Regions from separate parts of the Massilia sp. GCM10023247 genome, predicted to be linked through region 1. Evidence: predicted binding sites of a transcription regulator. Region 1 holds the regulator's gene; each other region holds the start of a gene.

Region 1 (10,142 bases):
GACCACCACATGCGCATCCGCGCCCGTGACCGCCTCGACGCGCTGCTCGACGAAGGCGGCCGCTACGAAATCGGCCAGGAAGCGCTGCCGGTCGATACCCTGAAATTCAAGGACAGCAAGAAGTATCCGGACCGACTCAAGGCGGCAATGGAAGCCACCGGCGAAACCGACGCGCTGATCGTCCAGGGCGGCTCGATCATGAGCCTGCCGGTCGTGGTGGCCTGCTTCGAATTCGAATTCATGGGCGGCTCGATGGGGTCCGTTGTCGGCGAACGTTTTGCCCGTGGCGCCCAGATCGCCCTGGAGCAGAAGGTGCCGTTCATCTGCATCACCGCCACCGGCGGCGCCCGCATGCAGGAAGGCCTGCTGTCGCTGTTGCAGATGGCCAAGACCACGGCCATGCTGACCAAGCTGTCGGAAAAGAAACTGCCGTTCATCAGTGTCCTGACCGACCCGACCATGGGCGGCGTGTCGGCTTCGTTCGCCTTCATGGGCGACGTCGTCATCGCCGAGCCGAAGGCGCTGATCGGCTTTGCCGGCCCGCGCGTGATCGAGAACACCGTACGCGAAAAGCTGCCGGAAGGCTTCCAGCGCGCCGAATTCCTGGTGCAGAAGGGCGCCGTCGACATGATCGTCGACCGTCGCCAGATGCGCGAAGAAATCGCCCGCCTGCTGGCCCTGCTCCAAAACCAGCCCGTCGAAGTCATCGCGTAAGTCGCGACTGGAACCGCAAAAATCAACGGCCGGCACCTGCAGAGCAGGGCGCCGGCTTTTTCTTTCTTACGCTTTGTAGCCCATCATGTCCAATCTCCCCACTACCTTGCCCGACTGGCTGGCGCTGATCGAGTCGCGCCATGCCGAAACCCATATCGACATGGGCCTGGACCGCGTGCGCGCAGTCAAGGACCGCATGGGCCTGCAATTCGCGTGCCCCGTGATCATGGTCGCCGGCACCAACGGCAAGGGTTCGACCTGCGCGATGCTCGAGTCGGTGCTGTTGCATGCCGGCTACCGGGTCGGCCTCTACATCAAGCCGCACTTCCTCGACTTTAACGAGCGCGCCCGCATCAACGGCGAAATGGCGTCCGACGCCATGCTGGTCGAGGCCTTCGACTTCGTGGAAAGCCGGCGCGGCGACGTGTCGCTGACCTATTTCGAGTTCACCACGCTGGCGATCATGCACCTGATTTCGAAAGCCGGGGTCGATGTCGCGATCCTCGAGGTCGGCCTCGGCGGGCGCCTGGACGCGGTCAACGTGGTCGACGCCGACGTGGCGATCGTCACCAGCATCGACATCGACCACAGCGATTACCTGGGCGAGACGCGCGAAGAGATCGGTTTCGAGAAGGCCGGTATCTTCCGGCCGGGCAGGGCGGCGATCTGCAGCGATCCTTTGCCGCCGCAGTCGCTGGTCAGGCACGCCGCCGACATCGGCGCCGACCTGTGGCTGATCGGACGCGACTTCAACTTCCAGGGCGACCAGCAGCAGTGGAGCTATGGCGGGCGCACCCAGCGCCGCAATTCCCTGGCCTATCCGGCCCTGCGCGGCGCGAACCAGTTATTGAATGCGTCGGCCGCGCTGGCTGCGCTCGAAGCCTTGCGCATGCAATTGCCGGCCGGCGCCCAGGAAGTGCGCACCGGCCTCGCCCTGGTCGAGCTGCCGGGCCGCTTCCAGGTGCTGCCGGGCCGGCCGACGACGGTGCTCGACGTCGCCCACAACCCGCACGCGTCCGCCACGCTGGCGCAAAACCTCGGCAACATGGGCTTCCACCGCTACACCTATGCCGTCTTCGGCATCATGGAAGACAAGGACATCGAGGGCGTGATCGCGCCGATGGCCGGCATCATCGACCACTGGTGCGTGGCGGACCTGCCGTCGCCGCGCTCGGCGAAGAGCGCCGAACTGGCCGAAAAGCTGGCCGCACTGCGTCCGGCCGGGGCGAAAGAGGGGGACTTTTCGGTCACCGCCTTCGCTGACCCGGCTGCGGCATTTGCAAATGCGGTGAGCCGTGCTGAGGAGAATGATAGAATTGTGGTCTTTGGTTCGTTCTATACCGTCGCCGGCGTGATGGCGGCCCGAAAAAACTCACTTCACTGACATAAGACGCATGGGCTTGTTCTCGATCTTTAGTAAAAACAAGCAAGACAGCACCGCCCAGGAGAGTGGCCGTTTTTCCCGTGACGATGACGGCTTCGGGCAGCAGGCACGGTCCAAGCGCGCGTCCTACGCCAACGAGGCGGGTGCCGGCGGCTCGCGCCGCAGCCGCAGCGGCGGCGACCCGATGCTGCCCGAGAAGAAGCGCGCGCGCCGCCGCCTGGTCGGCGCGGTCGCGCTGGCCCTGGCCGCCGCCGTCGGCCTGCCGATGCTGCTCGACTCCGAGCCGCGCCCGCTGGCCGGCGACATCGACATCCAGATCCCGTCGAAAGAGAAAGCCCCGGCGCTGCCGATGCCTGCCGCTCCCGTGGTGGCCGCGGCCGACAGCGTCGACCAGGACGAGGAGATCATCGCGCCGCCGCCGCTCGCTGCGTCGGCGCCCGCCGCTGCCGTCGCGCCACCGGCGAAGACCGCCGGCACCGCTGACCCTGCCGGCATGATGACCGACGAGGAGCCGCCGCGCCCGCAACCGGAAGTCAAGCGGAGCGCGCCGGAGCCGAAGCCCGTCGAGCGCAAGCCTGAACCGAAACACGAGCCCAAGCCCGAGCCCAAGCCCGAGCGCAGGGCCGCCGACAAAGCGCCCGAAAAGCCGGTCGAGAAGCCGGCGCCAAAGAAAGCCGAAGAAAAGCCGGCCGCGCCGCGCTCGACGGACGCCGAGGCGGCCCGTGCCTTGGCGCTGCTCGAAGGCAAGAGCGCCGCCAAGCCGGCCGAGAAGGCCGAAGCGGCCGAGAAGAAACCGGAAGCCGCCCAGCGCTATGTGGTGCAGGTGGCCGCGCTGGCGACCGAGGAAAAGGTCGCGGAGCTGCAGGCGCGCCTGCGCGGAGCGGGCGTGAGCTCGACCACGCGCAAGTCCGGCGCCTTGATCAAGGTGCAGGTGGGCCCCTTCGGCAGCCGCGAGGAAGCCGAGAAGATGCGCGCCAAGCTCGGCGGGCTGGGCATCGGCGGTTTCCTGGTGCCGGTATGATGCTCGCGGTCGAGGTGCGCGGTTGAGGCACGCGGTTGGGGCACCATGACGATTTTCGATTATCTGGTATTGTTCGTGCTGGTATCGTCGGTCGTGATCAGCACCCTGCGTGGCCTGGTCAAGGAAATCCTGTCGCTGCTGGGCTGGATCGTGGCCTTCGTCGTCGCCAATGCCTACGGCGCGCGCCTGGCGGTGTTGTTGCCGGACATGATTCCCGGCGAAACGGTACGGCTGATCGTCGCGTTCATCGCCTTGTTCCTCGGCGTGCGTATCCTGATGGGCCTGCTCTCGCTGGCGCTCGGCGCACTCATCGAGGCGTCCGGCCTGTCGCTGGCGGACCGCGGCCTGGGCGGCCTGTTCGGCCTGGCGCGCGGGATTGTGATCGTCCTTGCTGCCGTCATATTGTGTTCCATGACCGCTATTCCCCAACAAGCATTCTGGAAAGACGCGCTGCTGTCCCCGCTGGCCGAGGCCGGAGCGCGCACCGTCAAACCCTTCCTTCCTGTGGCCTTCGCCCAGCATGTAAAGTTTTGACGTTCTTGTTTTGACATTCGGTTTTGAAGTCTCGGTTTCTACGTTTTGTAACGGCATTCTGTTCTTAGGAGCGCACCATGTGTGGCATCGTCGGCGTCGTCTCGCAAACTCCCGTCAACCAGCTGTTGTATGACGCATTGCTGCTGTTGCAGCACCGCGGCCAGGACGCGGCGGGGATTGCAACCAATCACAGCAGCATGTTTTCCATGTACAAGGCCAACGGCCTCGTGCGCGACGTGTTCCGCACTCGCAACATGCGTTCGCTCCAGGGCAATACCGGCATTGGCCACTGCCGCTACCCGACCGCCGGCTCGTCGAGCGAGGAAGAGGCCCAGCCGTTCTATGTCAACGCGCCGTTCGGCATCACCCTGGCCCACAACGGTAACCTGACCAACCAGGCGGAATTGAAGGAGGCGCTGTTCCGTAACGACCGCCGCCACATCAATACCAATTCCGATTCGGAAGTGCTGCTCAACGTGCTCGCGCACGAAATCCAGGAAGCGGCGAACGGCTACTCGCTCGACGCCGAGGCTGTCTTCAAGGCGGTCGGTGTCGTGCACCGCCGCGTGCGCGGCGCCTACGCCGTGGTCGCGCAGATCGCCGGCCACGGCATGCTCGCCTTCCGCGACCCCTACGGCATCCGTCCGCTGTGCCTGGGCATGAACGAAGGCGAGAACGGCGTCGAATACATGGTCGCCAGCGAATCGGTGGCGCTCGAGGGCATCGGTTTCCGCTTCGTGCGCGACATCGCGCCGGGCGAAGCCGTGTTCATCGGCGAGGATGGCCGGATCCACGAGCGCCAGTGCGCCGAGAATCCGACGCTCAACCCCTGCGCCTTCGAGTATGTCTACCTGGCGCGCCCGGATTCCGTGATCGACGGCGCCTCCGTGTACGCCACGCGCCTCAAAATGGGCGAATACCTGGCCGACAAGATCCGCAAGGAGATCCCGGTCGAGGACATCGACGTGGTCATGCCGATTCCCGATTCCTCGCGCCCGGCCGCGATCCAGCTGGCCCTGAAACTCGGCGTCGAGTACCGCGAAGGCTTCATCAAGAACCGCTACATCGGCCGCACCTTCATCATGCCGGGGCAGGGCATGCGCAAGAAGTCGGTGCGCCAGAAGCTCAACGCGATCGGTTCCGAGTTCAAGGGCAAGAACGTGCTGCTGGTCGACGACTCGATCGTGCGCGGCACCACCAGCCGCGAAATCGTCCAGATGGCGCGCGAAGCGGGCGCCCGCAAAGTGTTCTTTGCTTCGGCCGCGCCGCCGGTGCTGTTCCCGAACGTGTACGGCATCGACATGCCGACCCGCGACGAGCTGATCGCGTACGGCCGCACGGTCGAGGAAGTGTGCGCCGAGATCACGGCCGACCGCCTGGTCTACCAGGACATCGAGGCGCTCAAGCGCTCGATCTCGGACGTCAACCCGGCGCTGACCAATTTCGAGGCCTCGTGCTTCGACGGCGTGTACGTGACGGGCGACGTGACGCCTGCCTACCTCGACAACCTGGAAACGGCGCGCCATAACGGCGGCAAGCCGGCGCCGGCGGAAGACGCCGTGCGTACCCAGCTGAACCTGAATCCTCCGGTCGCGGCCGAGTAACATTTTCGAGTACCATTTTTCTGGACGGCATCATGAGCGAACAGAAGCAGTACGGCTTTACCACGACGATCCTGCACAACGACCGCCGCAAGGCGATCGAGCAGGGCTCGCTGCACAAGCCGATCCACACCTCGGTCGCCTTTGGCTACGGCGACGCGCGCCAGCTCGCCTCCGTGTTCCAGGGTAAGGAACCGGGCTTCCGCTATGGCCGCCAGGGCAATCCGACCGTGGCGGCGCTGGAAGACAAGATCACGAAGATGGAAGACGGCGTTGCCAGCCTGTGCTTCGGCACCGGCATGGCGGCCATCGGCGCGCTGTTCCAGGCGCTGCTGCGCGCGGGCGACCATATGGTCTCCTCGAGCTTCCTGTTCGGCAATACCAACAGCCTGTGGCAGACGGTCGCCGGGCAGGGTGTCGGCGTCGATTTCGTCGACGCCACCGACGTCGCGAACGTGGAAGCGGCCTTGCGTCCGGAGACCCGCCTGGTGTTCGTCGAGACCGTCGCCAATCCGCGCACGCAAGTGGCGGACCTGGCCCGCATCGGCGCGCTGTGCCGCGAACGCGGCATCCTGTACGTGGTCGACAACACGATGACGACCCCGTACCTGTTCCGCCCGAAGGCGGTCGGCGCCGGCCTGGTGGTCAATTCGCTGACCAAATCGATCGGCGGGCACGGCATCGCGCTGGGCGGCGCCCTGACCGATACCGGGCTGTTCGACTGGAGCGCCTATCCGAACATCGCCGCCAACTTCCGCAAGCAGCCGGCCCAAGCCCAGGGCATGGCGCAACTGCGCGCGAAAGCGCTGCGCGACTTCGGCGCCGCCCTCGGCCCGGAAGCGGCGCACCACATTGCGGTGGGCGCGGAAACGCTGGCCCTGCGCATGGAGCGCACCTGCGCCACTGCGCTGGCGCTGGCGCAGATGCTCGAGCTTGATGAGCGGGTCGCCGCCGTCCACTATCCCGGGCTGGCATCGCACCCGCAGCACGGCATCGTGTCGGAACTGTTCCGCGCCGGCGGTTCGCTCCTGAGCTTCGAACTGAAAGACGGGATCGACTGCTTCGATTACCTGAACCGCCTCAAGCTCGCCATCCCGGCCAGCAACCTGGGCGATACCCGCACCCTGGTCATCCCGGTCGCGCACACGATCTTCTTCGAGATGGGGGCCGAGCGCCGTGCCAGCATGGGCATCGCCGAGTCGCTGATCCGGGTATCGGTCGGTATCGAAGACACGGACGATTTGCTGGAAGACTTCGCCAGGGCGCTCTCCACCCAATTCGGGTAACCAATAATCTGTTGCCAAGCATAACCTCCTAGTCTAGTATTGTTAGCACTTCAATACGGAGGAAATATGAAACGGCTGCTTTGCGCGATGGTTTTTGGTTTATCCGGACTGGCAGTGGCAGGTGACTTGGAGGATGCTGATAAATTCCTCGCAGCAAAAGCTTACGACAAGGCACTCCCGCTCTATGCCAAACTTGCCCAAGCAGGCAATGTAGAAGCGCAGTTCCGGCTGGGCGAGATGTACTGGTACGGTGACGGTACTGCCGTAGACATGAAGTCGGCCACGGCCTGGATGCAGAAGGCGGCGGCCCGCGGGCATGGCGGCGCCGTCGAGTCGCTCGCGATTCTCAAGCAGCGCGAAGTGCGCGCCGCCGACATCGCCTACTGGACGAGCGGTTACAAGGGCGACGACCTGACGGCGGGCCGTTTCAATTGCACAGCGCCCCAGATCCCGGCCATGTCGAAGACGAACCAGGAGATCAAGAAAACCTCGGACGCGTATCTGGCGTGGCAGCAATGCTATAACGGTTTTGTCGCCAACATCAACGACGCCATGCCGCCGGGTAAGCGCATCCCGGCCGATGTCGCCAAACTGCTGACCCCGCGCGAAGCCGAGCAGGCGGTCGCCCACCTGACTGGCGTCTACGGAAAGACGATTGCACAGGCCGAGCAGGAGGCGCAGCAGATCACGGCCCAGCACGGGCGCTGGCACAGTGAGACGGAACGTGTGGTCCTTGCAGAGAACACGGCGCGCAGGCAGGAATATGACATGCGGACGCGGCGCATGCAGGAAAACGAAATCGAACGCCAGACCAAGTATCCGTCGATGACTCCGCAACCGGTGAGCCCGCCGCCGGCAACCGGACGCTAAATCGAAGACAGGAAAGTTGAGGTGGAGGGAGCATTCGCGGTACCATGTTCCTTTCCCTCACCTCGACCTCCATGAAGCGCCTCCTCTTCGCAACCAGCCTGCTGTTCTGTTCCGCGGCTTACGCCGATCCTTTGCTCGACGCGAACGCGTTGTTTGCGAAGAAATCCTATCCTGAAGCGCTACAGGCCTATACGAAGCTTGCCAACGCGGGCAATGTCGAGGCGCAGCAGCGCCTGGGCCAGATGTATTGGTATGGTGAGGCAGGAGCGGTCGACGAGGCCAAGGCCGAGGCCTGGTTCCGCAAGGCGGCAGCGAAGGGCAATGCGGTCGCGAGTGCATCGCTCGATATCATGGGGCAGCGCAAGGCCCGTCAGGCGGACATCGCCCACTGGGTCGAGGGTTACGAGGGGGAGGACTTGAAGGAGGGGCAATTCAACTGCCCGGCCCCGCGCATTCCCGCGATGTCGAAACAAACCGTCGACATCGAGCGCGTATCGGCCAGTATCGCAACCTGGCAGGCATGTTACAACGGCTATGTGACCAACCTGAACGCGTCCATGCCCTTGGTGCAGCGGATCCCGGCCGATATCGTCAAGCTGCTGAACGCCGCCGAAACAGAGCGTGCCAACAAGCGGCTCGCGGTCATCGGCGAGAACCTGTCGGAAGAAGCGCGTGTCACTTCAAAACTGGTGCTGGCCGACGTCGCTGCGTGGCGTAGTGCGACCGAAGCATATGTCGCCGAGCATAACGCCATCGTCGGCGTCAAGCCATCGCAGGAGAGGGCGAGAGACATCGAGGCGCGCAAGAATAATTACGCGCCGGTGGGGAGGTAACGCAGGCCACGCGGCCGAGCTGGCAAAACGCCCGCGAACGCCGCCTTTGTCCTTGCCGGTCCAAGCCAGCGTCATGCCGGCGCAGTGCCAGCTTAGTGCCAGCTTAGTGCCAGCTGCGCATCAATCCGACCGCCAGGCCCTCGAGCGCGAACTCGTCGCCCGGTTCCACGCGAATGACCTTGAAGTCCGGATTTTCCGGCAGCAGTTCGATCAGTTCGCCGGTCTTGCGATAGCGCTTGACGGTGACGTCTTCGCCAATGCGGGCGACGACGATCTGGCCGTTCTTGGCGCTGTCGATCTTCTTCACGGCGAGGAAGTCGCCGTCCATGATGCCGGCGTCGCGCATCGACCAGCCGCGCACCTTCAGCAGGAAGTCGGGGCGGGCGCCGAACATGGCCGGATCGACGTTGTAGGTCGCTTCGACATGTTCCTGGGCCAGGATCGGCGAACCGGCAGCGACCCGGCCGACCAGGGGCAGCGACATCAGCAGGGCCGCGGGCACGTGCGGCACCGGTGCCGGCAGCGAAGCGCCGATCAGGCGGATGCCGCGCGAGGTGCCGGAGACGATTTCGATGGCGCCTTTGCGGGCCAGCGCCTGCAGGTGTTCCTCGGCGGCATTGGCCGACTTGAAGCCCAATTCCTTGGCGATCTCGGCGCGCGTGGGCGGGAAGCCGGTGTTGTCGATCGCTTCCTTGATCAGGTCAAGGATCTGTTGTTGCCTTGCAGTGAGCTTGAGCATGGATCTGCCACGGGTTAATGATTCAGACTGTATTTTTGTACAGTATTTCGGCAAAAGCAAGGGAAATCGCCGAAATTGTACGATTTCCCTGCGGGAAGCTGTGGCGGCGGGGCGACGCCCCTAGGCGATTGTGCTGGCGGTCGGATCACGTTATAATTGCCGGCTTTCCCTTCCCACACTCGTCTTGACGCCGAGGTGGGCATTTGTTTAAACGTCCTTAAGGAGTGTTGCATGCGTCATTATGAAATCGTTTTTATCGTCCACCCGGACCAAAGCGAGCAAGTCCCGGCGATGATCGAGCGTTACAAGGCCAGCGTCACCGCGCGCGGCGGTAACATCCATCGCGTGGAAGACTGGGGCCGTCGCCAGATGGCTTACCAGATCCAGAAGCTGCCGAAGGCACACTACATCTGCATGAACATCGAGTGCGACAACGAGACCCTGGTCGAGCTGGAAACCGCATTCAAGTTCAATGATGCCGTGCTGCGTCACCTGACCGTGAAGATGAAGAAGGCTGAAACCGCTCCGTCGCCAATGATGAAGTCGGTCCAGCGTGAAGACGCAGCCAAGAGCCACCGCGCAGAAGCCCCGGCTGCTGCTGCAGCCCCGGCCCCAGCTGCTGCCTAAATTCTTCTGCCAGGAATCGTGAACAGGAAGTGAACCAGTTACAAGTCGTCGCAACGATTGCTGAACGCGACGTACTGCGCTACACCCCCGCCGGCGTGCCGGTCGTCTCGGCAATCTTGCTGCACAGTTCGCAGCAGGTCGAGGCAGGAATAGCGAGACTGGTCGAGTTCGAAATTGCCGCGTTCGCCGCGGGAGAAATTTCGGGCCGCTTCGCCAGTGCCGAACTCGGCGCGGCGCACCAGTTCACGGGATTCTTGGCCAGGAAGAACCGCAACAGCAAAGCCCTGGTGTTTCACATCATTGATTTCAGTGCCGCCGCTTAAAGAAGAGTTAGCGGCCCACCTTTTAGATACAGGAGCCTCAAATGGCATTCGGTAAAAAGTTCGACAAAAACAAAGCCAAAGAAAAACTGAAGCGCAAACAGCAGAACCCGCTGTTCAAGCGCAAGAAGTTCTGCCGCTTCACCGCTGCAAACGTGGAACAGGTTGACTACAAAGACGTCGACACCCTGAAGGACTTCGTCCAGGAAAACG
Region 2 (10,142 bases), on a different contig from region 1:
AGATCACGAGCTTGCCGTCGCGCCAGAAGGCGCAGTCGGCGGCCAGGCCGTACTGGTGCCAGCTCTGGAAGGCGCGCGCATTGGTCACGGCGCCGCCCATCTGTGCCAGCAGGTCCTGGCGAGCGGGACTGCGGTAACCCTCGAGCAGCGCCATGTCATAGCCGTGCTTTTCCTTCATGATCTTGAACGCGAGCAGCAGTCGCTGGCTGAACTCGGGATGCATCAGGCCCCAGTTGCGGCTGGCATGGACCAGCATCGGCCGCACCTGCACCACCTCCTCGGTGGTAAAGGCAAGCGGCGGCGGATCGCTCGGCGGCACCAGCTGCTCGCCGCGCAGCAGCGCCGCGATCTGGGCGTCCGGCAGGGCCTCGCTGGGTTCGTAGCCAGGCAGCATGTCGGGGGTACGCATCACCAGCGCGAGCAGGGAGGGAATGGCGACCACGGGCACGCCGATGGCCAGCACGATCCAGTGGCGGCGCACGGCCTTGCGCAGCGCGCCGCCGACGCGCGACAGGTTACGCCGCGGCTGCCACGGCTGGCCCGGCGCCCGGCGCCGCAGTACCAGCCCCTGGACCCGGCTGCGCAGGCCCAGGACCAGACCGTTGATGCGGGCACGTCCAGTCGGGAAACAAACCAGCCAGATCAGGCTGCAAGCGACGCAAAAATACAGAAGTGCGACAAAGATCAGCATGGCTTTTCCCAGATTGTTTCTAATCGAAAGAAACGTTTATCTTAGGAGGTATGCCGTGCGCCCTACAGACGAAAATCAAGCAGGCTCGACAAGACCAAACCTGATGTCGTCGCGCCGCGCTGTGGGCGAAGACAACATCCTCGCCATGCTCGAGCGTGATTCCGCCCGCCGCACCGGCGGCCGGATCTCCGGCCTGCGCGTGGCCTGGTACGGCGCGGCGGCAGCCTTTGCCGGCATCCTGGCCGGCGGCGTGGCATGGCTGGCCTACGACAACCACAAGAGCGCTGCGCAACTGCAGGCCGAGTACCAGGCGACGGTCGCCGCCGTGCCGCCGGTACCGGCGGGCGGCGGCATCCCGCTCCAGCCGCCCGCGACGATGCTGCGGGTGCCGGCGGGCGAACTGCCGCGGGCCGCCGTGATCGTCGACGAATCGCCGCCGGCGCCGCGCACTGCCGGCACGGTACCGCCGCTGGTGATGCTGCCGCGCCAGGAGGCGGCCCCTGCCCTCCCCGCTGCAAAACCAGCTGCAAAACCCGCTGCCCGCGCGCCCAGGGACAGCCCGGGCGCCATCCCCGCCAAGCCGCGCGTCGCCCAGATCAACAGCCGCGCCGGCAGCGAAAAAAAGCCGGAGAAGGTGCAGAAGGTGCAAAAGGTGCAAAAGGTGCAAAAGGCGGAGAAGGTGCAGAAGGCGGAGAAGGTGGAGAAAACCCAGCGTGCCGGCGCCCGCGCCGTCAAACCCGTGCCGGCGCGCGGCAGCACCAAAACCGCTGCCGAGCCAAGCCGCCAGGGCAAGCCTGCCGGCGCCGCGCCCCAGGTCGACAGCGACGTGGCCCTGATTTCCGCCATCATCTCGCAGTCGGAACGCCACCGCGGCGCACGCGAGGCCGTGGAAGCCTGCAAGGGTGCGGCTTGCCCGTCGAAGCCGGCGCAACGTTGATGTGGCAAAAAACCACGGCGACGCAGCCTGGGCGCTGAAACCGCTGGGACTTCATCGCCGTGCCGCGCTATACTGTACATAAGCACAGTAGCGCGTCACGAGATGAACAGGGTTCTGGAAAACGAGTTTTATTACCTGGATAACTTCCAGGGCGTCCTGGACTGGATCGGACAGCGCTACCACGACCTGCTGACCGACGAGGAACGGCACTTCATCGAAGCGTTTCCCGCGCTGCCGCAGCCGGCGCGCGCCTTGTTCGTGCGCATGGTCATGCGCAAGGGCGACCTCTTCCGCGCCAGCAAACTCAACTACGCCGAAATCGGCTGCCCGGTCGCGGCGGCGCACGCCTTGCTGCCCAGCGGCTGGATCGAGCTCGATCCCGTCATCTCCCTCGACGAACTGTTCGACCTGTTGGCCAAGCCGGAAATCGCCGGCGCCTTCGGCGCAAGTCTGCACCAAAAAGGTGCACGCAAGGCCGAGCAACTGGAAGCGCTGCGCGCCGGTTTCGGCGACAGCCGCGCCTTCTCCGCCTGGTACCGCGATGGCGGCGACCTCGCCCTGCGCATCCTGGTCAAACCCCTGTGCGACCGCCTGCGCCTGATCTTCTTCGGCAACCTGCACCAGGACTGGACCGAGTTCGTGCTGGCCGACCTCGGCCTGTTCCGCTACGAACAGGTGGAGTTCTCGCAGGCCTCGCGCGGTTTCCGCCAGCGCGCCGACATCGACCATTACCTCGCCCTGCATGCCTGCCGCGAGCGCTTCGCCGCGGGGGGCGAGCCGGCCGAGGACGTGCTCGAGGACCTGCCTGCCCAGGCTTTCGATAACGACTGGCTCGAGAGCCGGCGCGAGAAATTCCTGTTCCAGGTCGGCCAGCATTTCGAGAAGCAGAAGGACTGGACCCGCGCCCACGAGGTGTATGCGCGCTGCCGCTTCCCGGGCGCCCGCGGGCGCGCGATCCGGGTCCTGGAGAAGGCCGAGCGCTACCTCGACGCCTGGCGGCTGCTGGAAGCGGCACAGCGCGCGCCGGAGAGCGACGCCGAGCGCCAGCACCTGGCGCGCATCGGGCCGCGCCTGGCGCGCAAGCTCGGCCATCCGAAAACGGTGAAAGGGAGCATCGCTGCCATTGCCCAGTTCGGCGTATCGCTGCCGCATCCGGGCCCCGATCCCTGGGTCGAGGGCGCCGTGCGCGCGCACCTTGCCTGCGAGGAGGCGCCGGTCTTCTATGTCGAGAACACGCTGGCCAACGCCCTGTTCGGCCTGCTGTGCTGGCGCGCCATCTTCGCCGCCATTCCGGGCGCCTTTTTCCACCCTTTCCACCGCGCGCCCGCAGACCTCTACAGTCCCGACTTCCAGCGCCGCCGCGCCCGTGAATTCGACGACTGCCTGGCCCAGCTCGACGACGGCCGCTACCGCGCGACCATCCTCGCCCACTTCGAGGAAAAGGCCGGCATCTCGGCGCCCTTCGTCGCCTGGGAATACCTCGATCGCGGCCTGCTCGAACTCGCCCTCGACTGCATTCCGGCCGCGCACCTGAAGCGCTGGTGCGAGCGCATCCTGGCCGACCTCAAGGCCAATCGCACCGGCTTTCCCGACCTGATCCAGTTCTGGCCGGCCGAGCGCCGCTACCACATGATCGAGGTGAAGGGCCCGGGTGACCGCCTGCAGGACAACCAGCTGCGCTGGATCGAGTACTGCGCGCAGCACGACATGCCGGTATCGGTGTGTTACCTCGAATGGGAAGCGGCGCCTTGAGCTATGTTGTCGCGGTGCGCGCCCTGTGCGAATTCACCGCCAAAGAGGGCGACCTCGACCTGCGCTTCACGCCCTCCCCGACCGCCCAGGAAGGCATCGCCGGCCACGCCGTGGTGCAGGCCAGGCGCAAGGACAGCGGTCAAGCCGGCTACCAGGCCGAGGTCTCGCTGTCGGGCGACTACGGCCCGCTGCACGTGCGCGGCCGCGCCGACGGCTACGACCCGGCGCATAAGCTGCTCGAGGAAATCAAGACCTACCGCGGCCAGCTGTCCTCGATGCCCGACAACCACCGCCACCTGCACTGGGCGCAGCTGCGCGTCTACGGTCACCTGCTATGCGCCCAGCTCGGGCTGGGCGAAGTCAACCTGGCCCTCGTGTATTACGAGATCGGCAGCGGGCAGGAGACCCACTTGCGCGAGACCCGCAGCGCCGCCGACCTGCGCGCCATCTTCGAGGAGCAGTGCCGGCGCTTCACGGCCTGGGCCGAGGCCGAACTGCGCCACCGCGAGGCGCGCGATGCGGCCTTGACCGCCCTGCGCTTCCCGCATGCCGCCTTTCGCCCCGGCCAGCGCCAGCTCGCCGAAACAGTCTTCAAGGCCAACGCCGCGGGGCGCTGCCTGCTGGCGCAGGCGCCGACCGGCATCGGCAAGACCGTCGGCAGCCTGTTTCCCGTGCTGAAGGCGGCGCCCGCCCAGCGCATCGACAAGGTGTTCTTCCTCGCCGCGAAGACCCCGGGGCGCCAGCTGGCCCTGGACGCGGCCGAGGCGATCCGGGCGGCGGCGCCGGGCCTGCCGCTGCGCGTGCTCGAACTGGCGGCGCGCGACAAGGCCTGCGAACACCCCGACAAGGCCTGCCACGGCGAGTCCTGCCCGCTGGCCAGGGGCTTCTACGACCGCCTGCCGGCCGCCCGTGAAGCAGCGGCCCGGCTGCCGCTGCTCGACCGCGCGGCGCTGCGCGAAGTCGGCCTGGCACACGAGGTCTGCCCCTATTACCTGGGCAGCGAAATGGCGCGCTGGACCGATGTCGTGGTCGGCGACTACAACTATTATTTCGACGGCGGCGCAATGCTGTACGCGCTGGCCCAGGCCAACGGCTGGCGCGCCAGCGTGCTGGTCGACGAGGCGCACAACATGGTGGCCCGCGCCCGCTCGATGTATTCGGCGCAACTGGACCGGGCCGCCCTGCGCATGGCGCGCGCCGCGGCGCCGGAGGGCGTGAAAAAAACCCTCTCCAGGCTGGCCCGCTGCTGGGGCGAGGTCGATGCGGCGGCGCCCGCGCCCTACCAGCTGCTGCCCGAGCCGCCCGAGAAGCTGCTCAATGCCTTGACCAATGCCACCAGCGCCATCAACGATCTCCTCGCCGAGCAAGCGGGGCCGCTCGACCCCGACCTGCAGCGCTTTTATTTCGACGCCCTGCAATTGACGCGACTGGCCGAATCCTTCGGCGAGCATTCGCTGTGCGACCTCACCCGCAGCGGCAAGGACACCACGCTCTCGATCCGCAACGTGGTGCCGGCGCCCTTCCTGACGCCGCGCTTCAAGGCGGCGCACTCGACGACGCTGTTTTCGGCGACGCTCAGCCCCTGGCATTATTTCGCCGACCTGCTCGGCCTGCCCGAGGACACCGGCTGGATCGACGTCGAGTCGCCCTTTACCAGCGGCCAGCTGGCCGTGCACGTTGCGCGCGACATCTCGACCCGCTATGCCCAGCGCGCCGCCTCGCTCGGCCCGATCGTGCGCCTGATGGCCGCCCAGTACGCCCAGGCGCCCGGCAACTACCTCGCCTTCTTCAGCAGCTTCGATTATCTCGAGCAGGTCGCCACGCTGTTCGCCGAACGCCACCCCGAGGTGCCGACCTGGCGCCAGGAGCGGCGCATGAGCGAACATGAACGCGCCGCCTTCCTCGATCGCTTCCAGCCCGACGGACGCGGCATCGGCTTCGCGGTGCTGGGCGGCGCCTTCGGCGAGGGCGTCGACCTGCCCGGCGCGCGCCTGGTCGGCGCCTTCGTCGCCACGCTCGGCCTGCCGCAACTGAACCCCGTCAACGAAGCGCTGCGCGCGCGCATGCAGGCGATGTTCGGCGCGGGCTACGACTACACCTACCTGTACCCGGGGATGCAGAAAGTGGTGCAGGCCGCCGGCCGCGTGATCCGCACCGAGCAGGACCAGGGCGTGGTCTACCTGATCGACGACCGCTTCGACGAACCGGCGGTGCGGGCATTGCTGCCGGGCTGGTGGGAGGTCGATGTCCTGAGCGCCTGACAAAGGCCCAGGGCAAGGCGCATCGTCGACGACAGTATTGTAGGGTGCAGTCCCGACTCCACCAGGGCAAGGCCGCCGTGCCGTCTCGCGCGCTCAGCGCATCGCATCCTTCAGTTTGGCGTAACCGCTGCGGCTCACGGGAACCCGCTTGCCATCCTTCAGCACCGCGCACCAGCTGTCCCTGGTCGGCGCTTCGATACGCTCGATCGCACCCACGTTGACGATATACGAGCGGTGCACGCGCAGGAAGGCTGCCGGGTCGAGCCCTTCCTCGAGTTCGGCCATGCGCCCGTTCTTCAGGTGGGTGCGCCCCCCGGCGCTGATCTGCACGTAATCGTCCTGGGCTTCGATCCAGTCGATGCTGGCGCTCGGCACCACATGCACGCGCGCGCCATCGCGCACCAGGATGCGTTCGAGGGGTCCGTGGCGGCGCGCCGCGCTCCGGGCCACCTCCTGCACCGCCTGGGCCGGGGCGGCGCGCGCCGCCACGTTCGCCAGCGCCTGGGCCAGCCGCTCGCGGCTGAAGGGTTTCAGTAGGTAGTCGAGCGCGCGCACCTCGAAGGCCTTGAGCGCGTACTGGTCGTAGGCCGTGACGAACACGTAATGCGTGCGCGTTCCGGCCAGTTCCACCACCTCGAAGCCGTCCAGCTTCGGCATCTGGATGTCGAGGAAGACCAGGTCCGGCTCCAGCTCGCCGATCGCCTTGACGGCCTCGAAGCCGTTCGCGCATTCGGCGACGATCTCGATGCCGGGATGGGCAAGCAGGTATTCGCGCAGCAGCGCGCGCGCCAGGAATTCGTCGTCGACGAGGATGACACGCATCGTCAGGTCTCCATCACGGGTTCGGTTTCGACGGGCAGCGCCAGCTCCACCCGGAAGCTGGCGCCGGCGTGGGTCCAGAACACGCTGGCCTCGTGCGCATAGGTCGCCGCCAGGCGCTGGCGCACGTTCGCCAGGCCGATCCCGCAGCCCGGCGCCAAGCCCGCGGCGCCCTCCTCGTCGGCATCGTTCTCGACCCGGATACGCAGCAGCCTGCCGTCGCGCCCGGCGACGATGCGCAAGCTGCCGCCCTCGATCCGGTTGCCGATGCCGTGCTTGACCGCGTTCTCGACCAGCGGCTGCAGCAGCATCGGCGGCAGCAGGCAGGCGCCGGCGTCACGCGCCACTTCTTCTTCGAAGCGCAAGCGCGCGCCGAAGCGCACCCCTTCGATGGCGAGGAAGGCGCGCACCAGGGCCAGTTCCTCGGCCAGCGGCACCTTGCGCTGGGCGTCCATGCCGAGGCTGCGCCGGAAGAAATCCGACAACTGCAGGGTCATGGCGCGCGCGCCGGCCGGATCGATCGAGGTCAGTGCGCTGATCGAATTGAGGCTGTTAAACAGGAAGTGGGGATCGATCTGGGTGCGCAGCATGCGCAGCTCGGCGTCCTGCGCGGCCAGCTTCATCTCCAGCTCGCGCCGCTCGAACAAGCGCGCCCGTTCGAATTCCAGCGCCAGGTAGTGCGCCACCGCCGTCAGCCCGTACAGGATGACGCCGAGGCCGAACATCAGGGCCGCGAAAGGCCGCGTCATGCCCGGCATGCCGGCGACGGTCCCTCCCAGCAGCTCGCCCCAGCCGTTGCCGGCCGCCGTCCACAGCGCGCCGGCGCACACCGCGGTACAGGCGAACACGCCCAGCACCGCCGGCAAGGGTTTGCTTGCCAGCGGATAGGCGCGGCAAAGGTAATACGCGGAAAAGCCGCTCGCGCAGCCGTACAGGAGCGTAAGCGGCACGGCGAACAGCAGGCTGGCGCTCCAGGGAGCGTCGGCCGCGGCATTCATCAGGCCGGCCAGCAGGCTGCCCAGCAGCAGCCAGGCCGCCAGGTACAGGACCGTGCTGCGCCGGGTGCCGGGCGCGCCGTACATCAGTTACGTACCTCCACGCCGCCCATGATCGCGTAGCCCCGGATCACCAGGCGCTTGCTGGAGTCCGGCGGGCTGACGGTCTTTTCCTCGAAACCGCCCATGATCGGCGTGCCCTGCAGGATGATGGTCCAATCCGGCGGACACTTGATCGTCACGCCGCCCCAGAAGGCGAACACGTTGATGACGGCTTCGCCGCGGATCGAGGCGCCGCGCATGTCGAGGGTGCAGCCCCCCATTACCGCCGTCACCTCGCCGCCGCGGAAATCCTGGCTGTGCACGCGCCGCTCGAAGCCCCCGAGGATGGCGGTCACGTCCACCGTCGCCGTGTCGTCGGCCCCGGTCATCCGGTCCTTGTCGTCGACGACGGCGATGCCGGCCCGCGCCGCCGGCGAACCGGTCATGGCGCGGTACACCACCATCGCGCCGACCGCGATCAGTACCAGCGGCCAGAACGCGCGCCACGAAAAATCGATGATGCCGAGGCGGTTCAGGATCATCGCGGTGCCGATGCCGATGCCCGCCAGGCCGACCAGGTAACCGTTCGGCGAATTGGTATCGAGCAGCTTGGCGACGCCGGCAAAGATGAAGACCAGCGGCCAGAAAGCGAGCGCCTGGCGGACCTCGATGATGTCGAGGTTATCGAGCAGGAACAGCAGGCCGATGGCGATCACCAGCACGCCCATCAGCACCTGGCTGGTGACGACGCGGTCTGAGCGGCGCGCCTCGCGCCTGGCCTGGCGCACGGCGCGGCGCGCCTCGCGGCCCTCGTCGATACTGTCCTTATGCATGGTCGTTCTCCTTCGATGGCGGAAAGCGGCGCTTGACCGCGGGAGCGATGATCATCTGCAGCCCTGCCATCAGCAGGAACAAGGGCCAGCTGTTGCGGAAGGTCAGGCCCAGGAAGCCTTCGAACACCGCGAACAGCCACAGGCCTATAAAGACGGTCCACAGCCCAGTGGAAAATTCCTTCGCGCTCGGGTAGCCGATGGTCTGGTTGATACCGGCCGCGACGATGAGCAGCGGCCAATAATGCCACAGGCTGCGCACGTCGACGAGGTCCATGCGGTCGAGCAGGAAGGCGAGGCCGACGGCCATCAAGACCAGTCCCCACATGATCTGCTTGCGCGCTGCGTAACTGCTTTCGGTACTCATTTGCGCCCTCCGTGTTGTGATGTGAATACGATAGCCCGGTGCGCGCGCCATGAAAAGCGGCTTTCGGCCAACGGCGGGATGCGGGCGGTGAATGACGGAGGATTCGGTGGACGGCGCTGGCGGCGGGTCAATGGCGTTGGGAAAAAAAAAGCCCGCCTCATCGGAGGCGGGCTTTTCTGGATGCCGGGGGAAGATCAGGCGGCCGCTGCGGACAGGCTCATCGGCGGCTGGTTCTTGACCTGGTTGCGGTACTTGGCGCGCGCCGCAGCCTGCTTGACCGCTTCGCGTGCGATGTTGGCGCGGCGGATCTCGAGACGTTCGTCCTTGCCGCGATGCTGGGCTTCATGTTTGTTACCGATACGCTTGGTCATGTGCTTCTCCTCTGTTGAAACGGGTGGTCCGGACCGCGGGCTGGGAACAGTACCCTAGGAACGCTCGCTGGCGACTTTGAGTTCCGCCGGCATCAGCATCCCCCAGCCAAGCTGGCGGCGGATTTCCTCGGGCGTCGGCGGCGGCTTCGGATCGCGCGACCGGCGCGCGAGGTATTCGCGAACCAGGTGCTTCGGGGGATTCTTGGTCGTGGCAGACATCGGGCCTCCGCTTCCGGATCGTGTAGGCCGCCGCCGGTGGCGACGGCCGGGAATGTGGTGCCGATCCTCGAGGCGACCGGCTAACCTGTTGAGATATTTGGCCGGCCTGCAGAACGAATTCGCTGGCGCCTCACTCACACGGCTTCATCATAACGAAGGCACGCGAACCGTACCGTTAGGTGACGCACACTTGCACGCGGATGAGCTGCCGCCGCATTGTAGGACTGGTCATACAGGAATAAAAAAGGGGAGCCGAAGCTCCCCTTTTCATCATGCCTTGCAGCCTATCAGAACTTGTACTTCAGGTTCAGGTAGAACTGGCGGCCGCTGACGTCCAGCTTCTGCTGCTCTTCTTCGCTGTAGCGATAGTAAGCGCGCTTGACGTTGGTCAGGTTGGTCGCGTCGAAGCTCAGGATCATGTTCGGCGTGATGTTGTAGCTAGCGTTGAAGGCCAGCGTCGTCACCGGAGCGGCCATGGTCGGCGCGGTCGGCATCGCAACACCGTTGATCACGGACATGCCCTGGCTGTTTGCGGTCGGCGACGGTGCGGTCGTCGAGTTCACGTACTCGCCACGGTAGTTCGACACTAGGCGTGCCGACAGCTTGTCGTTCTCGAAGTAGACACCGAGGTTGCCGGCCCACTCGGAAGCGCCCACCATCGGACGGCCGTCGTCGACCTTGGTCTTGGCGCGGCTGACGTTCGAGGTGAAGCCGAACGGCGACGAGCCGAATGGCTGCTCGTACGACAGTTCCAGACCGCTGATCTTCGCGCCCTGCTGCGACGAGGTATTGATGAAGAAGGTCTTCACCGTCTGGTCACGCGGGTCGGTCAGGTCGATGGTCGAGGTGCCGACCGTG
Region 3 (10,142 bases), on a different contig from region 1:
CCTGGGCCACGAAACGCGCGGCCGACGGGAAACCCGGCGTGTGGTCGTTGCCGACCAGGTCGTTATCGATGGTTTTCGGAATATGGATCGAGCGCAGCGGATAGCCGGCGGCGCGCGCCTGATCGCTGACGATCTTCACGGTGTCGGCCGAATCGTTGCCGCCGATGTAGAAAAAGTGTTCGATCTCGTGCGCGCGCAGCACCTCGAAGATGCGGGTGCAGTAGGCCTCGTCCGGCTTGTCGCGCGTCGAGCCGAGCGCGGAAGAGGGCGTGGCGGCGACCAGTTCCAGGTTGTGGCTGGTCTCCTGGGTCAGGTCGAGGAAGTCCTCGTTGACGATGCCGCGCACCCCGTGCAGGGCGCCGTAGATGCGGGTGACGTGCTGGAAGCGGCGCGCTTCCAGCGTTACCCCCACCATCGACTGGTTGATGACGGCGGTCGGACCGCCTCCTTGTGCAACGAGGATTCTGCCTGACGACATGTACACCTCCCTTGATCGAAGCGACGGATGACCGGCTGCCAGTTTACACCGCCGTTACTGCTGCACCGCTCCCTTGCCGATATGCTTGTCGAGGAATTTTTCGACCCGGCTCCAGAAATCGATGTTGTTCTTCGGCAGGTAGAAGCCGTGCCCTTCGGCCGGATACTCGATCCACTCGACGTTCGGGTTGGTGCGCTTGACGGCCGCATACAGCTTCGTGCCGTGGTCGATCGGCACGCGCCGGTCGACGCCGCCATAGGCCAGCAGCAGCGGGCGCGTGATGCGCGCGGCCTGCTCGATCGGCGAGGTGGCCTTCAGCTGGGCGGCGTCCTTGACGCGGTCGCCGATCATCTCCGGCATGCCGTAGCGTTTCCATTCGTCCGACATGTCGCTGGGATGGTGCGCGCTGCCGTACATGAGGTTGATGTCGGAGACGCCGACCCAGTTCACGCCGCAGCGGTACAGGTCCGGGTCGTTTACCAGGCCCATCAGGGTGGCATAGCCGCCATAGCTGGCGCCCGCGATGCAGACGCGTTGTGGATCGGCATAGCCCTTCTCGACTGCCCAGCGCACGCCATCGGCCAGGTCGTTCTGCATGGCCAGGCCCCATTGCTTGAAGCTGGCGCGCATGTGTGCCGCACCCAGGCCGCTGGTGCCGCGGAAGGAGGGCTCGAGCACGGCATAGCCGCGCGAGGCCAGGAACTGCGACTCCGCGTGCCAGCCCCAGACGTTGCCGCGGACCCAGGGGCCGCCGTGCACCAGCACCACCAGCGGCAGGCCGCTGCGCTTGCCGCCCGGGGGCAGCGTCAACAGGACGGGAATGTGCAGGCCGTCGCGTGCCTTGTAGTTCAGTACCTGCTGGCGGCCCATCTGTTTCGGGTCGATGCCGGGATAGGTCTCGCCGACCTTGTTGAGCAGTCTGGTGTCGCGGTTGAACAGGTAATAGGTCAGTGGAATGGTGTCGGAATAGGCCCCGACCAGCAGCCAAGGCGTCTGTGCATGCTGGGGCGGCGCCGACACGAGGTTGACCGTCGCCGGCAGCAGCTGGTCGACGGTCTGCTGGACGGCCTTCATCGCCGGGTCGAACCATTCGGTCGACAGGGCGTCAGTGGTGAAGATCATGCCCAGCACCTTCTCGCGGCTGGTCATGATGTTGCCGTTGAAGTCATATCCTTTTGTGCTCAGCAGCGGTTCCGGGTTGAGCGTGCCGCTGGCGATGTCGAAGGTGTGCACGGCGCTGGTGTCCCGGCCCTGGCGCGTGCTGACGTACAGTTTGCCGTCGGGGCCGAAGGCCAGCGGCGTCATCGCGTTCTTGTCGCCGTACAGTTTATAGCTGACCAGGGAGCGCCATTCCTTGGTCGCCGGGTCGAAGTAATGGATGGTGCCGGTGTCGTCCTTGCTGCCGAAGGCGATACGCGGCTCGCCCTTGTGATCGAGCATCCAGCCCGTCACGTCCTCCCTCGGGCGCGAGACTTCCTGAGACTGGCCGGTGAGCGTGTTCAGGCGCAGCAGGGTCGACCTGGTCGAACGCCCGTCGGTCTTGACGATCAGGTTGCGCACATAGACGTACTCGGAATCCTGTGCTCCCCACCCCGGGAGCATGAAGGTATGCCAGGGGAGGATGCGGCGTCCGGCCTGCTTGCTCGATGGGCCACGGCCGTTGGTGGCGGCCAGTTGCACCAGCTGGGAGCCGTCGCGGTTGACGGCAAACAGGCCCGGTACATCAGTGGCGTCGCCCTGGGCCACGCTACGGTCGACGACATTGAAGATCAGGCGCTCGCTGTTGACCCATTGAAAGTTGCCGATGTCGGCGTCGTTGTACGAGGCCACCACCTTGCCGCTGTTGGTCTGCAGATCGACCACGACCAGGAAATCACGCTGTCCCGGCGCGCTGCCGCGCGCGGCGATCGCACGCCCATCCGGCGACAGCAGGCCGCCGTTGAAGGCCGGGCTGGCGAAGAAGCGCTCGATCGGCGGCAGGGCGGGCGCAGCCTGCGCCTGGACGGCCGGCCCGGCGCACAGCGACAGTGCGAACAGGGCGGCGTGGAAGAGTGAAGCACGGGCAAAGGACATGCTGGGTTTCCGGTAGAAAAAAAAGGCCGCCCGCAGGCGGAACAGTTATTTCTCAAGAATAACATTTATGCATGCCAAAAAACCATGCATGGTGCATGTTTCCGGTCCTTGTCGTATCGGCGCAGCTCCTTCGCCTACTCGGGCGCCCGGATATGGTCGACCAGCGCATCGCTGGCGCGCGCCGGCGCCGGGCTCAGCAGGCTGGCGATGACGATCGCCGCCAGCCCCGCCGGCACCCCGAAAATGCCGGCCGACATAGGCGCGATGTCGAACCAGGCCGCATCGAGGCGCCCGCCCAGGCTCGGATTGACCCGGATCATGTAGTACAGGCAGACCATGAAGCCGGCCACCATGCCGGCGATCGCGCCGATGTGGTTGGCGCGTTTCCAGAACACGCCCAGCACCAGCGGCGGGAACAGCGTCGAGGCGGCGAGCGAAAACGCGGCGCCGACCAGCGACAGGATGTCGGCCGGTTTTTGCGAGGCGGCGTAGGCGGCAATGAAGGCCACGGCCAGCAGCAGCAGCTTGGAGATCGTCACCCGTTTCTGGGTGGAGGCGCCCGGATCGACGATCTTGTAATAGCCGTCGTGCGACAGCGCATTCGAGATCGCCAGCAGCAGGCCGTCGGCCGTGGACAAGGCCGCCGCCAGTCCGCCGGCCGCGACCAGGCCCGAAATTACATACGGCAGGCCGGCGATTTCGGGCGTGGCCAGCACCAGCACGTCGCCGTCGATCGCGATTTCCGCCAGCTGCACCAGGCCGTCGCCGTTGATGTCGACCACCTGGATCAAGGGATTGACCTTGTCGACGTTGGCCCAGTACGAGATCCAGGTCGGCAGCGAACGGAAATCGCTGCCGACCAGGCTCGTATAGATGTCGTACTTGGCCAGCACCGCCAGCGCCGGGATGCTCAGGTAGATCAGCAGGATGAAGAACAGCGTCCAGAACACCGAGACCCGGGTGTCGCTCACCGAGGGCGTGGTGTAGGCGCGCATCAGGATGTGGGGCAGGGCGGCGGTGCCGAACATCAGGCAGAACACGAGCGCGAGGAAATTATTGCGGCGCGCATCGGACTCGGCTTCGGTGGCGCCGGGGAAGGGCGTGGCATGCGGCTCGGGCGGCTGGGCCCGTGCCAGCAGCCGCCGGCGCTGGTCGCGCCAGAGCACTTCGGCGTCTTCCGGCGATTTCGGATAAGCCGCCAGCGCCCGCTCGGCGCTGCGCACGTCGGCCAGCGAGACGTTGCGCAGGCGCGCCGTATCGAGGCGCAGCTGGGCGGCGCGCCGGCCGCTCTCCCAGGAAGCGGGCAGGCCCGCCAGGCGCGCGCCGACCTCGTCGGCCTCGCGCTGGAAGCTGGCGCGCACTTCCTGCTCGCGCGGGTCGCGCACCAGTTGCGCTTCGCGCTGGGCCAGCTTCGGCAGCACCGAACCGTAGGCCACCTGGGGCACCGGATTGTCGGCGTGCTTGACCGACAGCCACATCGTCGGGATCAGGAAGGCGACCAGGATGATGATGTACTGCGCCACCTGGGTCCAGGTAATGCCGCGCATGCCGCCCAGGAACGAGCACACAAGAATACTCGCCAGCCCGAGGAAGATGCCGACCGAAAAGTCGACGCCGGTGAAGCGCGACGCGATCAGGCCCACCGCATAGATCTGCGCGACCACGTACACGAAGGAGACCACGATGGTCGCGCCCATCGCCAGCAGGCGCACCGGGCCGCCGCGCCCGCCGCTGCCGCCGCCGTAGCGCACCGCCAGGTAGTCGGGGATCGTGTACTGGGCGAACTTGCGCAGGTAGGGGGCAATCAGGAGTGCAACCAGGCAGTAGCCGCCAGTCCAGCCCATGATGTAGGCCAGGGCATCGAAGCCATACACGTACAGGCCGCCGGCCAGGCTGATGAAGCTGGCCGCCGAGATCCAGTCGGCGGCCGTGGCCATGCCGTTGAACATGGACGGCACGCGGCGTCCGGCCACATAGTATTCGGTCACGTTCGAGGTGCGGCTCACCACGCCGATGGTGGCGTACAGCGCAATCGTGGCGAACATGAACAGGTGGCCGATCCACAGCCGCGGCATGCCTTCGTTTTCCAGCACCGTCAGGGTCAGCAGGAAGCCGGCGAAGCAGACGCAGAACCAGGCGTAATAACCGGACAGGCGGCGGAAGTAGCGGGCGTTGCTGCTCACGCGCCGTCCCCGGCCGGGGCGGCGAGGGCCTGCTGGTACGCGCGGTCGTAGCTGCGCATGCGCCATGCATAGGCGCCGATGATGGCCAGGAAGACCAGCGCCGCGCCCTGGGCCGCCATGTAGAACGACAGCGGCCAGCCGAACACGGTGATGCGGGCCAGTTCGCGCGCGAAGTACACGGTGACGAACGCGGTGGCCAGCCAGCACGCCAGCAGCAGGGCGGTGAGGCGGCGCGTGCGGCGCCAGTGGCGGGCGCGCGCCGCGCGCAGGCGCTGCTGGTGTTGCGGGTCGGTGGCGGGCGGCGGGGATTCAGGCGGCATCGGGTGGCGTGGTGACGGGTGGAGGGAAGGTCAGGCGGAACAGGCTGCCCGGGTATTTGGGGAGAATGCTGCGCGGGTTGTTGAAGATGTCGATCTCGGCCCCGTGCTGCCCGGCGATCTCGCGCACGATCGCCAGCCCCAGGCCGCTGCCGGTCGTGTTCGAGCCGAGGATGCGGTAGAAGCGTTCGAACACGTGGACGCGCTCGTGCGGCGCAATCCCGGGACCGGTGTCTTCGACTTCGAGCAGGGCATGCTCGCCGTCGCGCCGCACGCGCACCGTGACGCTGCCGCCGGCGGGCGTATAGCGCAGCGCATTGTCGATCAGGTTCGACAGCAGTTCGCGCAGCATCAGCGTGTTGCCGGCGATGACGACCGGTTCGTCATGCGCTTCGTAGCCGAGGTCGATACCGTGGGCGAACGAGGCCTGTACCCAGTCCTGCACCGTGGCGCGCGCCAGCGTGCCGAGCTCGACCTCTTCGAAAGCGAGCCCCGCGTGCGGCTGGTTTTCCGCACGGGCCAGGGCCAGCAGCTGGTTGACGAGGCGGGTGGCCGACTCCGAGCTTTTCGCCAGTTGTTCCAGCGAGCGGTGGATCTCGTCCGGATTGACCTGGCGCAGCGCCAGTTCCGACTGCATGCGCATGCCGGCCAGTGGCGTCTTCATCTGGTGCGCGGCATCGGCGATGAAGCGCTTCTGCATCTCGATGGTCTGGGCCAGGCGCCCGAGCATGTCGTTGAGCGAGCCGACCAGCGGCGAGATTTCTTCCGGCACCTGGCGCGAATCGATCGGCGACAGGTCGTCGGAGGGGCGCGCGCGGATGCGTTCCTGCAGCTCCGCCAGCGGCGACAGGCCGCGCGACAGGGCGAACCAGACCAGGGCCAGGATGATCGGCAGGATGATGAACTGCGGCAGGATCACGCCCTTGATGATCTCGTTGGCGAGCAGGGCGCGCTTGTCGAGCGTCTCGGCCACCTGGACCAGGGCCTTGCGCTGGACCGTGCCCGGCGCCGCCAGCGGATCGAGGTTGACGTAGAGGTAGGCCACGCGCAGCGGGCGGCCCTGCAGCGCCGCATTGCGAAAGTGCACGGCGCCGTCCATCTCGGCCTCGTCCGCGCGCGGGCGCGGCAGCTCGCGGTCGCCGTCCACGTGGCGGCCGTCGGCATCGAGCACCTGGAAATACACGCTGTCGACATCGTCGGCGCGCAGGATGTCGCGCGCGCTGGCGGGCAGGCGGGTATCGATCGCGCCTTGTTCCACCCGCACCTGCTGGGCCAGCACCGTGACCCGGTTCTCGAGCGCGTGATCGAAGGGCTGGTTGGCGATCGATTTCGCGACCAGGTAGGTGATCGCGATGCTCATCGGCCACAAGAGCAGCAGCGGGGCCAGCATCCAGTCGAGGATCTCGCCGAACAGCGAATGCTGGATGTTTTCTTCCGGCTCGGGATTGGGCGGGACGTACAAAGGCTCGGGCACGCCCGCATCGACCGGCCGCAGGCTGCGTTCGCGCTTGTTCACGTGCCCCGGTTCACTTCGCGTCGAGTGCCTGCCCGGCGGCGCCGCCGCCGGCACGCAGATCCGAATATTTTTCCAGGCAATAACCAAGCCCGCGCACGGTGGCGATGCGCACCCCGCCCACCTCGATCTTCTTGCGCAGGCGGTGCACGTAGACCTCGATGGCGTTGTTCGAGACTTCCTCGCCCCATTCGCACAGGTGGTCGACCAGCTGCTCCTTCGAGACCAGGCGCCCGGTGCGCGCCAGCAGGATTTCGAGCAGGCCCAGTTCGCGCGCCGACAAATCGAGCATCTGGTCGTCGATGTAGGCGCTGCGCCCGACCTGGTCGTAGGCCAGCGGGCCGTGGCGCACCACGGTCGGGCCGCCGCCGGCGCCGCGCCGGGTCAGGGCGCGCACCCGCGCCTCCAGTTCGGACAGGGCAAACGGCTTGGCCATGTAGTCGTCGGCGCCGAGGTCGAGCCCTTCGACGCGCTGCTCGACCGAGTCGGCCGCGGTGAGGATCAGCACCGGCAGCAGGGAAGAGCGGGCGCGCAGGCGGCGCAGCACTTCCAGCCCCGACAGCCTCGGCAAGCCGAGGTCGAGGATCAGCAGGTCGAACTCCTGGGTCGAGAGGGCGGTGTCGGCCTCCTGGCCGTTGCGCACGCAGTCGATCGCATAACCGGACTGGCGCAAGGAACGCGTCAGTCCATCGGCGAGTACGCTATCATCTTCCGCAAGCAAAATTCGCATAAGATCACCCTGTTTTTCGATTAGACCGCTTGGCCGCACCTATTGTGTTTGATTTAGCGCAACAATGCGAGCCTTCCACAACATCCGGTGAAGAATTCGTCCAGATACCGCTTGCAAAAACCACTGGATTTTTATACAGTACTACCTATTGAAATGCGTGAGGGTGCCACTACCTAGGTACCTCCAAGACTGAGAGAAAATTATGGACGACAAAAAAGTTGCAGTAAACGCCTCCGAAAAAGGCAAAGCGCTCGCGGCGGCCCTCGCGCAGATCGAAAAGCAGTTCGGCAAGGGTTCGGTCATGCGCATGGACGCGAACATGCCGGTCGAAGAAGTGCAGACCGTCTCGACCGGTTCGCTGGGCCTGGACATTGCCCTCGGCGTCGGCGGCCTGCCGCGCGGCCGTATCGTGGAAATCTACGGTCCGGAATCGTCGGGTAAAACCACGCTGACCCTGCAGACCATCGCCCAGATGCAAAAACTGGGCGGCACCTGCGCCTTCATCGACGCCGAGCACGCGCTCGACGTGGGTTACGCACAGAAGCTGGGCATCAAGCTCGACGAACTGCTGATCTCGCAGCCGGACACCGGCGAGCAGGCACTCGAAATCACCGACGCGCTCGTGCGTTCGGGTTCGGTCGACCTGGTGGTCATCGACTCGGTGGCGGCACTCACCCCGCGCGCCGAGATCGAAGGCGACATGGGCGATTCGCTGCCTGGCCTGCAAGCGCGACTGATGTCGCAGGCACTGCGCAAGCTGACCGCCTCGATCAACCGCACCAACACGCTGGTCATCTTCATCAACCAGATCCGCATGAAGATCGGCGTGATGTTCGGCAGCCCGGAAACCACCACCGGCGGTAACGCGCTGAAGTTCTACGCCTCCGTGCGCATGGACATCCGCCGTACCGGTTCGATCAAGTCGGGCGACGAGGTCATCGGTAACGAAACGAAGGTCAAGGTCGTCAAGAACAAGATCGCGCCACCGTTCCGCGAAGCCCACTTCGACATCCTGTACGGAGAAGGCACCTCGCGCGAAGGCGAAATCCTGGATCTGGGCGCCGACAACAAGATCGTCGAGAAATCCGGTTCCTGGTACAGCTACAACGGCGAACGCATCGGCCAGGGCAAGGACAATGCCCGCCAGTTCCTGAAAGACCGCCCAGCCCTGGCGCGCGAAATCGAGAACAAGGTCCGTGCAGCACTCGGCGTGCGCGAGCTGCCACCGCCGGTCGGCGGCGACGCCGAAGACAAGGCGCCGAAGCTGAAGGCCGTGTCGGAGTAATGCCGGCGTGCCGTATGCGCTTGCAGTCGTCTCATGCGCCAGCCAGTTCTGAGCCTGAAGGGCCGGGCCCTGCGCTACCTCTCGATGAGGGAGCACAGCCGGCTCGAGCTCAAGCGCAAGCTGGCGCGCCATGCCGAGGAGGGCGACGACATCGATGCCCTCCTCGATTTCCTTGAAAAGAACAACTGGCTGTCGCAGGAACGCTTCGCCGAATCGCTGATTCATCGTAAGGCTGGGCGCTACGGCAACAGCCGCGTCATGGCCGAGCTGCAAAGCCATGGCGTCAGCGGCGAGGCGCTGGCCGAACTCAAATCCGGCCTGGCCGAGAGCGAGACCGCCCGTGCGGTCGAAGTCTGGCAGCGCAAGTTCGGCACCGTCGCCCAGGATGCGGCCGAACGCAGCAAGCAGATGCGCTTTCTCATGGCGCGCGGCTTCTCCAGCAGCGCCGTGCGTGCGGCGCTCAAGGGCGCGCCCGAAGACGACGAGTATTGACTCGTCTCGTTACAGACTCCCGTTCATTTACGGCGCAGCGCTAGCCTTATCCAGGTGCCAGGTGCCAAGTCCGCAGGTCCAGCTTCCAGGCGCCAGCGCGGAGCGCCATCCGGCGATATGCCTGTGCATATTCCTCAACGCCGGATGGCGCTGCGCGCTGGCGCTTTTGTTGTTAATAAGTCACTATGAAAACGCTGCTTGCCGTTTTGCTCCTCACCCTTGCCGCCTGCACCCGGCAGCCCGCCGATGCGACCGGCGTCTACCGCCTCAGCACGCCGGAAAAATCGATGGTGCTGCAAGTGCGTACCAGCGGCGTGTATGTGCTGCAGATCGACGGCCCCGACCGGAACCCGGACGAGATCCGCGGGCGCTGGGAAGAGGGGCGTGGGGCGGGTCCCGGCCTGGCTTTCCACGGCGTCGTCTGGCACGGGACCGAGCCCGCGAGCGGCCAGGGCGTCTGGGCCGCCACCTTCCGCCGTAATGCCGAGCTCTGTCTCGATGCCGAGGGCCTGGCCTGTTTCTCGAAGGAGGACGGGGCCTGAACCGGCCGCGCCGATTCAAACCGCTTGCTGTAGCGCGGCAAACCACGCTTCCCTTGCCGCGCTGCTCCAACCCCCGCGAGCGTGTCGTCTGCTCCTGCCTCGCCCTTGCGATGGCCATCCCAACATCATGTTGCAGTGCAACCGGTTTGCGCCTGTGCTAAACTTTCACGGTTTAAGTAGCGCCGCATCAGCGGTTGTTGCCGCGGAAGCCGCGGCAACGTGCATCAGCACACTGGCTGCCACCTTGATTGCCGATGAATCGGCACGTTTGCTTTATGCCCCTGTCCTCTCCCGCCCCGCGCTCCTTGCGGCATACTCGCGCCATCACGGTCGAAGCGTACGCGCGCGACGATGGCCTGTGGGATCTCGACGCGCGCATTCGCGACATCAAGGCACGCGACATCGTCCTCGCCTCCGGCAAGCGCCCCGCCAACACCGCCGTGCACGACCTGAGCCTGCGCATCACGATCAACCGCGCGCTCGAGATCGTCGACGCCGAAGCGTCGTCCGATGCGGTGCCCTATCCCGG

Evidence for each region. The regulator LexA, encoded in region 1, represses DNA repair genes until DNA is damaged. The targets are predictions, from matches to a motif close to ACTGTATNNNNATACAGT.
Region 2: a site for LexA is predicted at 1,700-1,717, ahead of ACFPAH_RS10965 (VRR-NUC domain-containing protein). Genes of this name have one in related genera too.
Region 3: a site for LexA is predicted at 7,417-7,434, ahead of recA (recombinase RecA). Genes of this name have one in related genera too.

Annotation. Positions count from the first base shown of each region.
Region 1 is NZ_JBHSIB010000007.1:30,777-40,918, reverse strand. It holds gene accD (acetyl-CoA carboxylase, carboxyltransferase subunit beta) at 1-714, shown strand, start outside; gene folC (bifunctional tetrahydrofolate synthase/dihydrofolate synthase) at 800-2,098, shown strand; gene ACFPAH_RS03920 (SPOR domain-containing protein) at 2,109-3,119, shown strand; gene ACFPAH_RS03915 (CvpA family protein) at 3,165-3,653, shown strand; gene purF (amidophosphoribosyltransferase) at 3,731-5,257, shown strand; gene ACFPAH_RS03905 (cystathionine gamma-synthase family protein) at 5,290-6,540, shown strand; gene ACFPAH_RS03900 (tetratricopeptide repeat protein) at 6,607-7,410, shown strand; gene ACFPAH_RS03895 (tetratricopeptide repeat protein) at 7,455-8,243, shown strand; gene lexA (transcriptional repressor LexA) at 8,347-8,982, opposite strand; gene rpsF (30S ribosomal protein S6) at 9,214-9,609, shown strand; gene priB (primosomal replication protein N) at 9,639-9,932, shown strand; gene rpsR (30S ribosomal protein S18) at 9,974-10,142, shown strand, end outside.
Region 2 is NZ_JBHSIB010000011.1:118,703-128,844, reverse strand. It holds gene ACFPAH_RS10975 (M15 family metallopeptidase) at 1-691, opposite strand, end outside; gene ACFPAH_RS10970 (hypothetical protein) at 795-1,628, shown strand; gene ACFPAH_RS10965 (VRR-NUC domain-containing protein) at 1,731-3,380, shown strand; gene ACFPAH_RS10960 (ATP-dependent DNA helicase) at 3,377-5,641, shown strand; gene ACFPAH_RS10955 (LytR/AlgR family response regulator transcription factor) at 5,735-6,463, opposite strand; gene ACFPAH_RS10950 (sensor histidine kinase) at 6,466-7,542, opposite strand; gene ACFPAH_RS10945 (LiaI-LiaF-like domain-containing protein) at 7,542-8,330, opposite strand; gene ACFPAH_RS10940 (LiaF transmembrane domain-containing protein) at 8,323-8,694, opposite strand; gene ACFPAH_RS10935 (hypothetical protein) at 8,889-9,065, opposite strand; gene ACFPAH_RS10930 (hypothetical protein) at 9,120-9,284, opposite strand; gene ACFPAH_RS10925 (TonB-dependent receptor) at 9,572-10,142, opposite strand, start outside.
Region 3 is NZ_JBHSIB010000022.1:199,841-209,982, reverse strand. It holds gene ACFPAH_RS17735 (6-phosphofructokinase) at 1-478, opposite strand, end outside; gene ACFPAH_RS17730 (prolyl oligopeptidase family serine peptidase) at 533-2,551, opposite strand; gene ACFPAH_RS17725 (sodium:solute symporter family protein) at 2,686-4,734, opposite strand; gene ACFPAH_RS17720 (DUF4212 domain-containing protein) at 4,731-5,054, opposite strand; gene ACFPAH_RS17715 (sensor histidine kinase) at 5,044-6,567, opposite strand; gene ACFPAH_RS17710 (response regulator) at 6,578-7,294, opposite strand; gene recA (recombinase RecA) at 7,497-8,579, shown strand; gene recX (recombination regulator RecX) at 8,613-9,071, shown strand; gene ACFPAH_RS17695 (hypothetical protein) at 9,257-9,613, shown strand; gene ACFPAH_RS17690 (DUF2889 domain-containing protein) at 9,889-10,142, shown strand, end outside.